Regions from separate parts of the Streptomyces sp. NPDC003720 genome, predicted to be linked through region 2. Evidence: riboswitches for the same ligand, from Rfam matches in the RefSeq annotation. Region 2 holds a riboswitch; each other region holds the start of a gene.

Region 1 (4,004 bases), on a different contig from region 2:
ACCGCGCAGGGCGGCGAGCCCGAGGCCGAGGAGGCGGGCGGACTCGGTGACGCCGGCGCGGTCTGCGCGGTCGCCGACCCGGCGGGCATCGCCACCCGGCTGCTGCCGGTGGAGGTCTGCCTGGCGCCCGGCCCGGCCCGCGGCCAGACGCTGGTCGACCGCCGCCCCCGCCCCGGCGAGTCCGAGATCCACGAGGGCGTCCGCGAGCAGCCCCTGGTGGACGTCGCGCTGGACGTGGACGTGGACCGGTTCGTGAAGCTCTACCTGGAGACGGTCGAGGGGCCCCCGGCCTAGGCCGCCGACCCCGGCTCAGTCGGACGCCGCCGGGACCCGTGCCGTCCCACCGACCCCGGATCCGTAGGACGCCGCCGGGACCCGTGCCGTCCCACCGGCCCCGGCTCAGTCGGACGCCGCCGGGACCCGTGCCGTCCAGCGCTCCTCCACCCGCGCCAGCCGCCAGTACGCCAGCGCCGCCGCCCACACCACCACGAACAGCCCCACGATGACGTAGCCGACGCTGTCCAGGTCCAGCCCGGCGATCCAGCCGGTCACGGCGTCGCCCAGGGCGAACTTCTCGTGCAGGACGCCGACCAGCTCGATGGTGCCGATGAGGAACGCGACGGCGATGGACAGCCCGGTGATCGTGAGGTTGTAGAAGACCTTGCGCACCGGGTTGGAGAACGCCCACTGGTAGGCGAAGTTCATGAACGTGCCGTCGAGGGTGTCGAACAGGCTCATCCCGGCGGCGAAGAGCAGCGGCAGGCACAGGACCGCGTACCAGGGCAGTCCGGCCGCCGCGCCCGAACCGGCCATCACCATCAGCGTGACCTCGGTGGCCGTGTCGAAGCCGAGGCCGAACAGGAAGCCCAGCGGGAACATCTGGCCCGGCCGCGAGATGGACTTGGTCAGCCGCCCGAGGACGCGGTTCATGAACCCCCGCGAGTCCAGGTGCTGTTCCAGCTCACGCTCGTCGTACGTGCCGGACCGCATCGCCCGGAACACCCTCAGGATGCCGGCCAGCGCGACCAGATTGAGGGCGGCGATGAGGTAGAGGAAGGCGCCGGAGATCGTCGTGCCCATGAAGCCGAGCACCTGGTGGGTGCGCGAGTGCTCGTCCATGACCCGGCCGGCGAGCCGGGTGCCGCCCGCGATCAGCAGGGCCAGCAGCACCACCACGCCGGAGTGGCCCAGCGCGAACCAGAAGCCCACCGACACCGGCCGCCTGCCGTCGGCCATCAGCTTGCGGGTGGTGTTGTCGATCGCGGCGATGTGGTCGGCGTCGAAGGCGTGCCGCATGCCCAGGGTGTAGGCGGTGACGCCGAGGCCGACGCCGAAGACGTCCTGGCCGACCTTGTAGTGCCCGGGGGCGACGAGCAGGAACAGCACCCCGAAGGCGACGACGTGCAGGGCGGCGATCACCCCCAGCAGCCCCGCCGTCCTGATCGTGTCCTCGCGTCGCCATCGGAAGGCAGCGGCATCGGCCATCGGATTCACGCTCCAGCACCTCGTGGATCATCTCGTGAGCTGCCGTGGCCGGTCTCCTGGCTTACGGGGTGGTGCGTTCGCCGTCCCTGCCTTCCCAGCCGTGGACACGGCCAGTGGCCCGGCGGACGCCGGACGGGACGGGAACTCCCCGATCACAGTGGCGAGGGCCGCGTCGGCATGGACCCCTGAGGGGCCGTCACCGACTTCCCGAGCACCACGGCCCGCCCACCGTAGGCGGGTGAACGCCCGTCCGCCTAGCCGGGCACCGGTGCGGGTACGCAAGATCACATGCGAGACGCCCCCGCCGTCCCGCGGGCCTTGCGGCTGCCGCGGGACGGCGGGGGTCGTGGTGGGCCGGGCCGTCAGCCCTGGGCGCCCCGCCTGCGGCGCGAGACGAGCACGAAGGCGGCTCCGCCGGCGACCAGCACGGCGGCCCCGCCCGCGATCAGCCCCGAGTTGCCGCCGCCACCGGTCTCCGCGAGGTCGCCCCCGTCGTCGCCCCCGTCCGGGGTGGGCGCCGAGCCGGCCCGCGACTCGGAGGCGGACGGGGCCGGCGCCGACTCCGTGGCGGCCGGGGACGGCGCGGCGGACGACTCCGAGTCGCTCGGCGTGGACGGCTCCGACGTGCTCGGCGCGGGCGACGCCGAGTCGTCCGCGGGGGCGCTCGGCGACGGGGACTGCGGCTGCTCGGGCGTGGTGGCGCAGTCCTTGGTGCCGCCGTTCCAGGCCGCGATCAGCTTGTCCTTGATGACCGGGTGGTCCGGGCCCTTGGGCAGGTCCCCGTGCTCGAAGCCGTCGTTCGCGCCGTTCTTGCCGTCGAATTTGACCGCGCCGCGGTAGAGGTCGATCTGCGCGAAGCAGCCCGCGTCCGGCACCGCGATGTCGAGGGAGTCGGTGTCGCCCGGCTTCACGGCCACGGTGTCGAAGTCGACGAAGACCTGCTCGCCGGAGGTGGCGAAGCTCGCGCCGTGGGCCAGGTAGGAGGCCAGCGAGGCGGTGCAGCCCGCGGCGCCCCCGGCGGCACGCACCTTGACGTGGACCTTGCCGTCCTCGGTCGGCCGGAGGTTCTGGTCGTCCACCTTCACCGAGTCGAAGAAGTTCACGCCGTCCAGCGAGAACTGGCAGCGGTCGGTGCCGGTCTCGGTGCCCGCGCCGGTGCCGGGCGCGTAGTGGCCGCCGGACCTCCAGCCGTCACCGCCGTGCGCGCCGTGGGCCCACGCGCCGGAGGCGGCGGCGACCGAGGCGGCGCAGAGGGCGAGTGACGCGGCGCCCGTCCCCAGCAGGCGGCGCGCGGTGACACGTCTGGCTATGGACATGGGTATCCCATCGCAGAAGCTCGAGTGAGCGAAGAAGTCAGAAGAGACACGCGGCCCATTGGTCACATGCGCCACAGTGTGAGGCCATGGTGATCGGCCGTGTTGAAACCTGTCAACCTGCGTGTATGCAGGGGGCGTTCATGGCTCCGTCACAACTTCGTCACACGGGGAAGGATCCACTCCCCATCACCTGAAGGTTCTCTTTCCGGGCAATGTGGACAGGCTCTGTACTGTCGTCCTTCCCGAAGGGAGCCCGCATGGCAGACCTCTCGTCCCGGAACCCGGACTGGTGGCGCCAGGCCGTCGTGTACCAGGTGTATCCGCGCAGCTTCGCCGACGCCGACGGCGACGGGCTCGGCGACCTCAGGGGAGTCGCCCAGCGCCTGAACCACCTCGCCACGCTCGGCGTCGACGCCCTGTGGCTGAGCCCCTTCTACCCCTCGGAACTGGCCGACGGCGGCTACGACGTCGCCGACCCCCGGGGCGTCGACTCCCGCCTCGGCACCCTGGACGACTTCGACGCACTGGTGGCCGAGGCCCACCGCCTCGGTCTGAAGGTGGTCGTCGACGTCGTCCCCAACCACACCTCGCACCGGCACCCCTGGTTCGAGGAGGCGCTGCTGGCCGGCCCCGGCTCCGCGGCCCGGGACCGCTACGTCTTCCGTCCCGGCCGCGGCGCGCACGGTGAACTCCCGCCCACCGACTGGCAGTCGGTGTTCGGCGGCAGCGCCTGGCGGCGGACCGCGGACGGCGAGTGGTACCTGCACCTCTTCGCGCCCGAGCAGCCCGACCTGAACTGGGAGAACGAGGAGGTCCGCGCCGACTTCCGCGCCACCCTGCGCTTCTGGTCCGACCGGGGCGTGGACGGCTTCCGCGTCGACGTCGCGCACGGCCTCGCCAAGGACCTCGCCGAGCCGCTGCGGGACATCGGCGGCATCGGCGCCACCGGCGAGGAGGCCCTGCGGCGCGTCGCGCCCGGCAGCCACCCGTACTGGGACCGCGACGAGGTGCACGAGATCTACCGCGACTGGCGCAAGATCTTCGACGCCTACACCCCGCCCCGCACCGCGGTCGCCGAGGCCTGGGTCCCGGACGCCCGCCGCGCCCTGTACGCCCGTCCGGACGAACTGGGCCAGGCCTTCAACTTCGAGTACCTGCAGGCGTCCTGGGACGCCGACGAGCTGCGGGAGGTCATCACCGGCT
Region 2 (4,004 bases):
CCGGGCCGCGACCGCGCCGGGGTACAGCAGGCCCGTCCGCACGTGCGGATCGCCCAGGTCGACGGTGAGCAGATGGGCGCGGGTCCGCCCGGCCGCCGCCGTGATGTCGAACTCCCGGTAGGTGACCCCCGGAGCGATCCGCTTGCCGGGTCTCTCCAGGGGGGCGGCACCGGCCGGCGCCGCCCCCGTCAGAGCCGCGCCGGCCAGGACGCCGAACGCCGTGAGAACCGATCTGCCTGCCGCCGTCCGCCGTCCGCCTCGCGTCATAGCGCCCCCTGATGCCTCGTCAACCGTCATCAGCACTCGGGGGAAGTGCACCAGACGACGGTGACGAGCGGGACGGCTAGGCGTCGACTACGCGAGAACGGGTGAGAAAACGTACTCCCTCGGGTGCCTCCAGCGAGAAACCGCTCCCTCTGCCGGGTACGACGTCCACGATGAGCCGGGTGTGGCTCCAGGCCTCGTACTGGCTCCGCGACATCCAGAAGGTCACGGGCTCCTCGACGCCGTCCACCGCCAGCTCGGCCAGCAGCACGTCCGAACCGCCGGTGCGGAACTCCCCGTCGGGGTAGCACATGGGCGCGCTGCCGTCACAGCAGCCGCCGGACTGGTGGAACATCAGCGGCCCGTGCTCGGCCCGCAGCCGGCGCACCAGTTCCGCGGCCTGCGGGGTGAGTTCGACGCGGGGCAGTTCCTCTTGCATGGTCACCGTCCTGGGGAGCCGGGGGCGTCGGACCCGGCCCAGTCTCACGGCCGGGCACAACGGCGTCCAGTGCGCGTCCGTAAGCGTCCTGAGGGGGTCTACGGGGTGCCGCTCGATCCGCCCAGCGCGGTGCCGGGCGTGAGGTTCCAGCGTCCCGCCCGGCCGGTGAACGAGGTGGCGGTCAGGGGCGGTACGTCGATCCGCCAGAAGGCCGTCTCCGGAGCGCCGAGCACCCGCACGGCCACGGCCCGCACGACCTCCGGCTCGACCACCGCCACCGTGCGGCCGGCGCACCGGGCGGCCTCCTCCAGCCAGTCCCCGACCCGGGCGCACAGAAGGCGCACCGACTCCCCGCCGTGCGGGGCAGCCGCCGGGTCGGCCAGCCACCGGGCCAGCGCCTCCGGCTCCCCGGCGCCGACCTCGTCGAGGGTCCGCCCCCGCCAGCGGCCCATGTCGAGGCCCGCCAGGGCGGGTTCGGCGCGTGCGTCGAGACCCAGCGCGGCCGCCGTCTCCCGGCAGCGGACGGTGGGGGAGACGAGGGCCGTCGCGGCGGTCCGCAGTTCGCCGGCGGCCGCGTGGGCGCGCGCGGCGCCGGCCGCGTCGAGCGAACACCCGTCGTCGAAGCGGGCCTCCCGCAGGGAGGGGTTCATCGCCGGTGAGACCAGCGTCACTCGGGTCGTCATGAGGTCGCCCGCATCGTCAACGGCCCTTTCGGCACAGGGGTTCCACAGCCTACGGCGGTCGCGGGGGCGCGCAGTCCCCGGCCCGTGCGCACTTGGCCGCACCCGCACTTCGCGGTACCTTCTCGGCGACAGAGACGACGGAACGCGGAAGCCGGTGGGAATCCGGCACGGTCGCGCCACTGTGAGCCCTGTACGCACCCATCCCGGTGCGGGCCGGGCAAGTCAGACCCGCCCGTCGTCCCGTGCACCACCGAGCAGGGACGCGAGTTCCCCAGGAGGTCCTGCCATGGCGCAGTCCGCCATTCAGCCCACCCCCACCGCCCTTCCCGCCAAGCTGCCGATCGGCGCCATCGTCCCCTGGGCGGTCTTCTTCGGCGTCCTGATGCTGGTCCTGCTGTACTTCGTCGGCGCCGAACAGGGCGCCACCTCCGTGACGTCCGGTGAGAACGTGCACGAGTGGGTGCACGACGCCCGGCATCTGCTCGGCTTCCCCTGCCACTGACCGGGCGAGGAAGCGCACGGGCTCATGAATTCGGCAACCGTCCGGAACCTGTTGGTGCGTGGCATGCTCGCGGGACTCACCGCGGGCCTGCTCGCCCTCGTCGTCGCCTACTTCCTCGGTGAGCCGCGTGTCGACGCGGCCATCGCCTACGAAGAGGCGCACTCCCACGAACACGGCGTGGAGGCGGTCTCCCGCACGATGCAGTCGACCGCCGGCCTGTCCACCGGCGTGCTCGTCTACGGCATCGCGTTCGGCGGCATCGCCGCCCTCGCCTACTGCTTCGCGCTGGGCCGCGTAGGCCGCTTCGGGCCCCGCGCGAGCGCGCTGCTCCTGGCGGCCGCGGGCCTCGTCGCCGTCTACGTCGTGCCGTTCCTGAAGTACCCGGCCAATCCGCCGTCCGTCGGCGACCCCGACACGATCGGCAGGCGCACCGCGCTGTACTTCCTGATGCTGGTCCTGAGCGTGCTGCTGGCGGTCGCCACGGTGATCCTCGGCAAGCGGCTCGCCCCCCGGCTGGGCAACTGGAACGCGACGGTGGCCGCGGGCGCGTTCTTCCTCCTGGCCGCCGGGCTCGCCTACGCGTTCCTGCCGGCCGTCGACGAGGTCCCCAAGGACTTCTCCCCGAGCCTGCTCTGGCAGTTCCGTCTGGCCGCGCTGGCCGTCCAGGCGACGCTGTGGACCTCGTTCGGACTGGTCTTCGGCGTCCTCGCGGAACGCGTGCTCGCCGCGGAACGCGGGCCGGGCGGATGCCGGGCCGCCGGTCTGGGCGCCCCGGCCGCGCATCACTGAGGCACCCCCCCCGGACGCGCGGCGCCGGCCCGCTCACGGGCCGGCGCCGCGCGTCGGCCGGAGGACCCCGCGGCCGTCGTCAGGAGCGGTCCGCGGGGCCCGGTTCAGAAGGCGTACCGGATGCGCAGCCAGGGGGCGTGCGCCGCGACGAGCCCGCGCAGCTCGTCCAGCGCCCTCGCCTTGACCACGTGGTCGTAGCGCACGTTCAGCGCCCCGTTCTCGGAGCGTTTGCCCTCCTGGACGCCGGGCTGCCAGAGCACGTCCTCGGCGCGCGGATGCCAGCCGAGGTTCACCTCGTGCAGTTCCCGGTTGTGGGTCAGCATGATCACTTCGGCGGCGGCCTGCCGTCTGACCCGGTCCGGGAGCACGTCGTCGAGCTGCCGGAGCAGCTCGGCCCAGGCCTCCTGCCATCCGGGGCGCAGCACGACGGGGGAGAGGTTGAAGTGCACCTCGTACCCCGCGTCCAGGAAGTCGGCCGCGGCGGCGATCCGCTCGGCCACCGGCGACGTCCGGATGTCCAGCAGCCGCGAGTCCTCGCCCGGCATGACCGAGAACCGGACGCGGGTGCGGCCCCGCGGGTCCAGCGCGAGCAGATCCGGGTTCACGAACTTCGTGGCGAAGGACGCCTTGGCGGTGGGCCACTGCCGGAATGCGTGCACGAGATCGGCGGTGTTGTCGCAGATCAGCGCGTCCACCGAGCAGTCGCCGTTCTCGCCGATGTCGTAGACCCACGCCCGGTCGTCGCACTGGTTGGGTTCCCGCTTGGGGCCCTGGCGCGCGATGTGCCGGCCCAGGTGGGCGATGATCCGCTCGATGTTGGTGAAGACGGTGACGGGATTGGCGTATCCCTTGCGGCGCGGCACGTAGCAGTACACGCAGGCCATGGCGCAGCCGTTGGACGGACCGGGGGCGATCCAGTCGGCCGACCGGCCGTTGGGCCGGGTGGTGAGCGTCTTGCGCTCGCCCAGCACCAGCGTCTCGCCCTTCACCCGCACCCAGCGCCCGACGTTCCCCTCGTCGCCGTGCAGCTGCGGGATGCGCCAGTGGGAGTCCACCTCGACGACCCGCGCGGCGGGGTGCCGGGCGAGGATCTGGCGGCCGCGGGGCGAGGCGGCGGCAGCGGGCTCGGCGTAGATCGTCCGCACGGGCAGCAGCCGCCGGGCGGCGTCGGAGTCGCGGAACAGCGGACCGGCGGCCGGCGGCCGGGCCGGCTCGCCCCCGGCGGGCCCGGCGCCGGGCAGGGCGTCGAGTCCGAACAGCGCGTCGTCGTCCGGCATGGCGGAGAAGTCCCTCATGTTCGGTTCGCTGTGTTTCTGGGCCGACGTCG
Region 3 (4,004 bases), on a different contig from region 2:
GTGGCATGTCCGAAACGCAAGAAGTGAGACCACCGGTGGTGACGCCGGTCCGGGTGATCATCGGGCTGTGTCTCGTCGCGCCCTTCGTGGCGATGCTGTGGGTCGGCTCGTACTCCAAGACGGACCCCGCCTTCATCGGGATCCCGTTCTTCTACTGGTACCAGATGCTGTGGGTGCTGCTCTCCACCGCGCTCACGATGCTGGCGTACCAGCTGTGGCAGCGTGACCAGCGCGCCCGCGGCGCCCGGAGCGGGGGTGCGGCGAAGTGAAGGACGGCGTCAACGGCGTCGCACTCGGCGTCTTCATCTTCTTCTTCCTGGCCGTCACGGTCGTGGGCTTCATGGCCGCACGCTGGCGCAGGGCCGACAACGAGCACTCCCTGGACGAATGGGGCCTGGGCGGACGGTCGTTCGGCACCTGGATCACCTGGTTCCTGCTCGGCGGCGACCTGTACACGGCGTACACCTTCGTCGCCGTGCCGGCGGCGATCTACGCGGCGGGCGCGGCCGGCTTCTTCGCCGTCCCGTACACGATCCTCGTCTACCCGCTCATCTTCACGTTCCTGCCCCGCCTGTGGTCGGTCTCGCACCGCCACGGCTACGTCACCACCTCGGACTTCGTGCGCGGCCGGTTCGGCTCCAAGGGCCTGTCGCTGGCCGTGGCGGTCACCGGCATCCTCGCGACGATGCCGTACATCGCGCTCCAGCTCGTGGGCATCCAGGCGGTGCTGGACGTGATGGGCGTCGGCGGCGGCGAGAACACCAACTGGTTCGTGAAGGACCTGCCGCTGCTCATCGCCTTCGGCGTGCTGGCCGCGTACACCTACTCGTCCGGTCTGCGCGCCCCCGCGCTGATCGCGTTCGTGAAGGACGCGCTGATCTACATCGTCATCGCGGTGGCGATCATCTACATCCCGATCAAGCTGGGCGGGTTCGACGACGTCTTCGCCAAGGCGGGTGACGCCTTCAGCCAGGTGAACCCGGCCACCGGCAAGCCGCGCGGCGCGCTCGCACCGCCGGAGGCGGGCCAGTGGACGTACGCCACCCTGGCGCTCGGCTCCGCGCTCGCCCTGTTCATGTACCCGCACTCGATCACCGCGACCCTGTCCTCCAAGAGCCGTGAGGTGATCCGCCGCAACACCACGATCCTGCCGCTGTACTCGCTGATGCTCGGCCTGCTGGCCCTGCTCGGCTTCATGGCGATCGCGGCCGGGGTGAAGGTCACCAACGGCCAGCTGGCGATCCCGCAGCTCTTCGAGAACATGTTCCCGGACTGGTTCGCGGGCGTGGCCTTCGCGGCGATCGGCATCGGCGCGCTGGTGCCCGCGGCCATCATGTCCATCGCGGCGGCGAACCTGTTCACCCGCAACATCTACAAGGACTTCATCAAGCCGGACGCCACGCCGAAGGAGGAGACCCGGGTCTCCAAGATCGTGTCGCTGCTGGTGAAGGTGGGCGCGCTGGTCTTCGTCCTGACGATGGACAAGACGGTCGCCATCAACTTCCAGCTGCTGGGCGGCATCTGGATCCTGCAGACCTTCCCGGCCCTGGTCGGCGGCCTGTTCACCCGCTGGTTCCACCGCTGGGCGCTGCTCGCCGGCTGGGCGGTCGGCATGGTGTACGGCACGCTCGCCGCGTACGGGGTGGCCTCGCCGACCCAGAAGCACTTCGGCGGCTCCGCGAAGGAGATCCCGGGCATCGGGGAGATCGGCTACATCGGCCTCACCGCGTTCGTGCTGAATGTCGTGGTCACCGTGGTGCTCACCTTCGTCCTGAAGGCCGTGAAGGCCCCGGAGGGCCTCGACGAGACCCGGCCGGAGGACTACACGGCGGACGCGGGCGACCCCGGCGTCGAGGTGGAGCTCCCGCCCGCCACCGCGGGAAGCGCCCACTAGCGCGACCGGTCACGGACCACCCGCAGCGGGCCGCCGAGGGCACCTCCCCCGGCGGCCCGCTGTCGTGCGAGTTGACACTGCGGAGCCGTCGCAACACGCAACAGGCACAACATGTGGGGGTGACACGACGGCCCGGCACTAGATGTATGCTCATGCTCGCTGTCGCCGCAGGGGAATCCGGTGCGAATCCGGAACTGTCCCGCAACGGTGTACTCGCGTGTCTCCGCACGCCTGTTCAGTCCGAGGACCTGCCGGCAGCACGCGCCCGGCCGTCCGGTCCGGGTGCTCATCGACGTCCGGGCCTCGTGGAATGGGCCGGGGACGCGACGCCGTGCGCGCTCGCGCTGCCCCCTGCCCTCCGCAAGGCCCCGTGCCGAGCGAGGGAGAGCCCCACGTGACCATCGCGCCAGCCGACCCGGCTTCAGCCACCCCGGCGAGCGGAGCCCCGGTGGAGACCGACGGTCCCGGTGCCGCACTGCTGCGGACCCTGACCGAGCTGACCGCCGACCTCCCCGACGCCGACCCCGGCCGGGTCGCCGCCGCCGCGCTGCGCGGCCGGTCCGCCCGGGCCGACGAGGCGGAGTTGCGCGAGCTGGCCACGGAGGCGGCCGCCGGACTGATCTCCGAGGACCCCGCCTACTCCCGGCTGGCCGCCCGGCTGCTGACCGTCTCCATCCGCGCCGAGGCCGCCTCGCAGGGCGTCACGTCCTTCACCGGGTCGGTCGCCGTCGGCCATCGTGAGGGTCTCGTCGCCGACCGCACCGCGGAGTTCGTGCGGCTGCACGCCGAACGGCTCGACGCGCTGGTCGACCCGGCGGCCGACGACCGCTTCGGGTACTTCGGCCTGCGCACGCTGCACAGCCGCTACCTGCTCCGCCACCCCATCACCCGCCGGGTGATCGAGACGCCGCAGCACTTCATGCTGCGCGTCGCCGCCGGCCTGGCCGAGGACGACACCGCCCGCTCCGTGGACGAGGTCGCCGCGCTGTACGGCCTGATGAGCCGGCTCGACTACCTGCCCTCCTCCCCCACCCTCTTCAACTCCGGCACCCGGCATCCGCAGATGTCGTCCTGCTACCTCCTCGACTCCCCGCTGGACGAGCTGGACTCCATCTACGACCGGTACCACCAGGTCGCCCGCCTCTCCAAGCACGCCGGCGGCATCGGCCTGTCCTACTCCCGCATCCGCGGCCGCGGTTCGCTGATCCGGGGCACCAACGGGCACTCCAACGGGATCGTGCCTTTCCTGAAGACGCTGGACGCCTCGGTGGCCGCGGTGAACCAGGGCGGCCGGCGCAAGGGGGCCGCCGCGGTGTACCTGGAGACCTGGCACTCCGACATCGAGGAGTTCCTGGAGCTGCGGGACAACACCGGTGAGGACGCCCGCCGTACGCACAACCTGAACCTCGCGCACTGGATCCCGGACGAGTTCATGCGCCGGGTCGACGCCGACGAGCGGTGGTCGCTGTTCTCCCCGGCGGACGTGCCGGAGCTGGTCGACCTGTGGGGCGAGGAGTTCGACGCCGCGTACCGCAGGGCGGAGGCCGCCGGGCTCGCGAGGAAGACGATGCCCGCCCGGGACCTGTACGGCCGCATGATGCGCACCCTCGCGCAGACCGGCAACGGCTGGATGACCTTCAAGGACGCCGCCAACCGCACCGCCAACCAGACGGCGACCGCGGGCCACGTCGTGCACTCCTCCAACCTGTGCACCGAGATCCTCGAGGTCACCGACGACGGCGAGACCGCGGTGTGCAACCTGGGGTCGGTCAACCTCGGCGCCTTCGTGGACACGGCGGCCGGCGACCTCGACTGGGAGCGGCTCGACGAGACCGTCCGCACGGCCGTCACCTTCCTCGACCGCGTGGTCGACATCAACTTCTACCCGACCGAGCAGGCGGGCCGGTCGAACGCCAACTGGCGTCCGGTGGGCCTGGGCGCGATGGGCCTGCAGGACGTCTTCTTCAAGCTGCGGCTGCCCTTCGACTCCGCCGAGGCCAGGGCGCTGTCCACGCGGATCGCCGAGCGGATCATGCTCGCCGCGTACGAGGCATCCGCGGACCTCGCCGAGCGCAACGGCCCGCTGCCGGCCTGGCGGAAGACCCGCACC
Region 4 (4,004 bases), on a different contig from region 2:
CCATGGGCGGGACGAGGTGGTCGACGAGGGTGGCGTGGACGCGGCGCTTGGCCTGCGTGCCCTCGCCGGGGTCGTTGACCAGGAAGGGGTAGATCAGGGGCAGGTCGCCGAGGGCCGCGTCCGGGGCACAGGCGGCGGACAGGCCGGCGTTCTTGCCGGGCAGCCACTCCAGGTTGCCGTGCTTGCCGAGGTGGATCATCGCGTCGGCGCCGAAGCCGCCCTCCGTCTGCGGGGCGGCGATCCAGCGGTAGGCAGCCAGGTAGTGGTGGGAGGGCGGGAGGTCCGGGTCGTGGTAGATGGCGATGGGGTTCTCGCCGAAGCCGCGCGGGGGCTGGATCAGAATGAGCAGATTGCCGAAGCGCAGGGCCGCGAGGACGATGTCGCCCTCCCGGTTGCGACTGCGGTCGACGAACATCTCGCCCGGCGCCGGCCCCCAGTGCTCCTCCACCGCCGTCCGCAGTTCCTTGGGGAGCGTGGCGAACCAGCGCCGGTAGTCGGCGGCCGGGATACGGACCGGGTTGCGGGCCAGCTGTTCCTCGGTGAGCCAGTCCTGGTCGTGACCGCCCGCCTCGATGAGCGCGCGGATCAGTTCGTCACCGTCACCGGAGGCCAGGCCGGGGATGTGCGTGTCCGAGCCGAAGTCGTACCCCTCGTCGCGAAGGCGCCTGAGCAGGGCTACGGCGCTGGCGGGAGTGTCCAGGCCGACCGCGTTGCCGATCCGGGAGTGCTTGGTGGGGTACGCCGACAGGACGAGGGCCAGGCGCTTCCGGGCCGGCGGGATGTGGCGGAGGCGGGCGTGGCGTACGGCGATTCCGGCGACCCGGGCCGCACGCTCGGGATCGGCGACGTAGGCCGGGAGGCCGTCGGCGTCGATCTCCTTGAAGGAGAACGGCACGGTGATCAGGCGGCCGTCGAACTCGGGGACCGCGATCTGGCTGGCCGCGTCCAGCGGGGAGACGCCCTCGTCGTTCTCCTCCCAGGTGGTGCGGGACCCGGTCAGGCACAGGGCCTGGAGGATGGCGACGTCGAGCGAGGTGAGCGCGCCCGCGTCCCAGGACTCGTCGTCGCCGCCGGCCGATGCCTCGGCCGGCTTGGTGCCTCCGGCCGCCAGGACCGTGGTGACGATGGCGTCGGCGGCCCGGAGTTCGGCGATCAGGTCGGACTCGGGGGCGCGCAGGGAGGCCACGTACAGCGGGAGCGGTCGTCCGCCGGCTTCCTCGATGGCGTCGCAGAGCGTGTGCACGAAGGCGGTGTTGCCGCTCATGTGGTGGGCCCGGTAGTAGAGCACCGCCACGGTGGGGAAGTTCGGTTCGCCGCTGGGTGCCGACCGTTGCAGTGGGCCCCATGTGGGTGCGGGGGCCGGTGCCTCGAAGCCGTGGCCGGTGAGCAGGACCGTGTCGGAGAGGAAGCGGGCGAGCTGCTCCAGGTTGGCGGGGCCGCCGTGGGCGAGGTAGGCGTGGGCCTCGGCGGCGATGCCGACGGGGACGGTGGAGGCGGCCATCAGCTGGGCGTCGGGGGCCTGTTCGCCAGTCAGGACGATCACCGGGCGGCCGTCGGCCAGCAGCAGGTCGAGGCCGTCCTGCCAGGCGCGGATGCCGCCGAGGAGGCGTACGACGATCAGGTCCACGCCGTCGAGGAGGGCGGGAAGGTCGTCGAGGTGCAGGCGGGCCGGATTGGCGAAGCGATAGGCGACCGGGCCGTCGGCCGCGCGGGCGCTGAGCAGGTCGGTGTCGGACGTCGACAGGAGAAGGATCATGCGCGGTCGGCCTTCCTCGGGGTCCGCGCCCCGGGCGGTTCAGGACGGCGGGAGTTCCTGGCTCACCCGGCCCCTTGAGGGACAGGCTCACAGTGGCGGGACCGCGCCGGAGTCGCACCGGGCTTCCTCCCCTGTCGCCGTCTGCGGCGAAGGCGGACCGGATGATCCACCGAGGAGCATAGTAAGGGGCACTGAAGAGGTACGGGGCATACGTTTGGTCGGATCGTCGGTATGCTCGCCGCCATGTCCACGGCTCCCGTACTTCTGTCGTCCCAGGCCGCAGCGGTCTTCCGGGACCGCGGTGACGCCTGTCCGGGCGCGTTGCGGCTGCACCCGGCAGACGACGGCGCGTTGGCGCGGGTACGGATTCCCGGGGGCGTGCTCCGCGTCGATCAGGCCAGGGCACTCGGGCGTGCGGCACGCGAGTTGGGCGACGGGGAGCTGCATCTGACCTCACGGGGTAACGTGCAGCTGCGTGGGCTTCATGCCGACTACGGTGGCGAGTTGGCGGAGCGGCTGAGTGCAGCCGGGCTGCTTCCGTCGTGGCGGCACGAGCGGATTCGTAACGTCGTCGCATCGCCACTGTCCGGCCTCGACGGGCACGGGTTCGCCGACGTACGGCCGTGGCTGCCGGCGCTGGACGAGCTGATCTGCGCGAGCGAGACGGCGGCCGGGCTGTCCGGGCGGTTCCTCTTCGCCCTCGACGACGGGCGCGGGGACGTGGCCGGTCTGGGAGCCGACGTGACGGTACGGGCGACGCCGGACGGGGATGCGTGGCTGTGGATCGGAGAGTCCGATCGCGTCGCCCTCGTCAGCGCCGAGGACGCGCCCGCAGCAGCTGTCCTGGCTGCGGAAGTCTTCCTGGAGTCAAGTCGGGGCCGCGCGTGGCGGGTTGCCGAACTCGGCGAAGCAGCCGATGACTTGATGGGTGAGGTGTTGGCGCGCCTTCCACAGGGGCGAGCCGCGGTCGCACCCTCGTGGCCCGTCGGAGTGCCGCCGCGACCGGGCGTCGTCGAGAACCCCGACGGTGGAACGGGACTGTCCGTCCTTGCCCCGCTGGGTCGTATCACCGCCGCCCAGTGGACGCAGTTGACGGCTGTCGCATCCTCCGAGGCACGCCTGACCCCCTGGCGGGGCGTGGTCCTTCCCACCGTCACCGCCGACCGCCTCGCCGCCCTCACCACCGCCGGACTGATCACCGACCCCGCCTCCCCCTGGCTCGGCGTCGGCGCCTGCACCGGACGGCCCGGCTGCGTCAAGTCGCGCACAGACATCCGTACGGACGCGGCGGCGGCTCTCGCCCCCGGCGGCGAGCTCCCGGCGTACTTCTCCGGCTGTGAGCGGCGCTGCGGCCGGCCGCGCGGCGACCACGTCGACGTCGTCGCCACCGAGGCCGGCGGGTACCGGATCTCCGTCGTACGAGACGGACGCCCAGCCCCCGCCACCACCATCGACGACCCTTCGCAGCTCGCGACCGCCCTCGCGGCGGCCCGCACGGACGACACGGATGACTAGGAGCACGGTGTTCGAGTACGAGAAGGACGGCGCGGCCATCTACCGCCGGTCCTTTGCCACGATTCGCGCGGAGGCGGACCTCGCGGGCCTGCCCGCCGACGTCAGCCAGGTCGCGGTGCGGATGATCCACGCCTGTGGGATGGTCGACCTCGTCCGGGACCTGGCCTACACACCCGCCGTGGTGGCCCGCGCCCGCGAGGCCCTGCGTGCCGGAGCACCGATCTTCTGTGACGTGCAGATGGTGGCCAGTGGCGTGACCCGCAAGCGGCTTCCGGCCGGCAACGACGTGATCTGCACGCTGTCCGACCCTTCCGTACCGGAACTGGCCGCGGAGCTGGGCACCACGCGCAGCGCCGCCGCGCTGGAGCTGTGGCGCGAGAGGCTGGAGGGTGCGGTGGTCGCCGTCGGCAACGCACCCACCGCCCTCTTCCGGCTCCTGGAGATGGTCGAGGAGGGTGCGCCCCGTCCGGCGGCCGTGATCGGTGTACCCGTGGGCTTCGTGGGCGCCGCCGAGTCCAAGGACGCCCTGGCGGAGCACCCGTCCGGACTTGAGCACCTGGTGGTCCGTGGCCGTCGGGGCGGCAGCGCCATCGCCGCGGCCGCCCTCAACGCGATCGCGAGCGAGGAAGAGTGAGCGGGAAGCTGTACGGGGTGGGGCTCGGCCCCGGGGACCCGTCCCTGATGACCGTACGCGCGGTGGAGGTCATCGCCGAGGCGGACGTGGTCGCGTACC

What was found. A riboswitch is a leader RNA that binds a small molecule or an ion and turns the genes downstream of it on or off. The one in region 2 is predicted to bind cobalamin.
Region 1: it holds a riboswitch for cobalamin, as region 2 does, so the genes downstream of both, ACFYU0_RS13315 (HoxN/HupN/NixA family nickel/cobalt transporter) here and ACFYU0_RS00825 (CbtB-domain containing protein) in region 2, are expected to answer to the same signal.
Region 3: it holds a riboswitch for cobalamin, as region 2 does, so the genes downstream of both, ACFYU0_RS33245 (ribonucleoside-diphosphate reductase subunit alpha) here and ACFYU0_RS00825 (CbtB-domain containing protein) in region 2, are expected to answer to the same signal.
Region 4: it holds a riboswitch for cobalamin, as region 2 does, so the genes downstream of both, cobN (cobaltochelatase subunit CobN) here and ACFYU0_RS00825 (CbtB-domain containing protein) in region 2, are expected to answer to the same signal.

Annotation. Positions count from the first base shown of each region.
Region 1 covers NZ_JBIANZ010000004.1:344,731-348,734, forward strand. The annotation lists gene ACFYU0_RS13310 (nucleoside hydrolase) at 1-294, shown strand, start outside; gene ACFYU0_RS13315 (HoxN/HupN/NixA family nickel/cobalt transporter) at 400-1,485, opposite strand; cobalamin riboswitch at 1,514-1,719, opposite strand; gene ACFYU0_RS13320 (LAETG motif-containing sortase-dependent surface protein) at 1,848-2,801, opposite strand; gene ACFYU0_RS13325 (glycoside hydrolase family 13 protein) at 3,059-4,004, shown strand, end outside.
Region 2 covers NZ_JBIANZ010000001.1:157,962-161,965, forward strand. The annotation lists gene ACFYU0_RS00810 (phosphodiester glycosidase family protein) at 1-267, opposite strand, end outside; gene ACFYU0_RS00815 (DUF779 domain-containing protein) at 344-703, opposite strand; gene ACFYU0_RS00820 (histidine phosphatase family protein) at 802-1,386, opposite strand; cobalamin riboswitch at 1,493-1,637, shown strand; gene ACFYU0_RS00825 (CbtB-domain containing protein) at 1,673-1,888, shown strand; gene ACFYU0_RS00830 (CbtA family protein) at 1,913-2,677, shown strand; gene ACFYU0_RS00835 (spore photoproduct lyase family protein) at 2,782-3,972, opposite strand.
Region 3 covers NZ_JBIANZ010000015.1:168,374-172,377, forward strand. The annotation lists gene ACFYU0_RS33235 (DUF3311 domain-containing protein) at 6-269, shown strand; gene mctP (monocarboxylate uptake permease MctP) at 266-1,894, shown strand; cobalamin riboswitch at 2,006-2,165, shown strand; gene ACFYU0_RS33245 (ribonucleoside-diphosphate reductase subunit alpha) at 2,289-4,004, shown strand, end outside.
Region 4 covers NZ_JBIANZ010000006.1:158,017-162,020, forward strand. The annotation lists gene cobN (cobaltochelatase subunit CobN) at 1-1,756, opposite strand, end outside; cobalamin riboswitch at 1,785-1,933, opposite strand; gene cobG (precorrin-3B synthase) at 2,000-3,271, shown strand; gene ACFYU0_RS18180 (precorrin-8X methylmutase) at 3,264-3,905, shown strand; gene ACFYU0_RS18185 (precorrin-2 C(20)-methyltransferase) at 3,902-4,004, shown strand, end outside.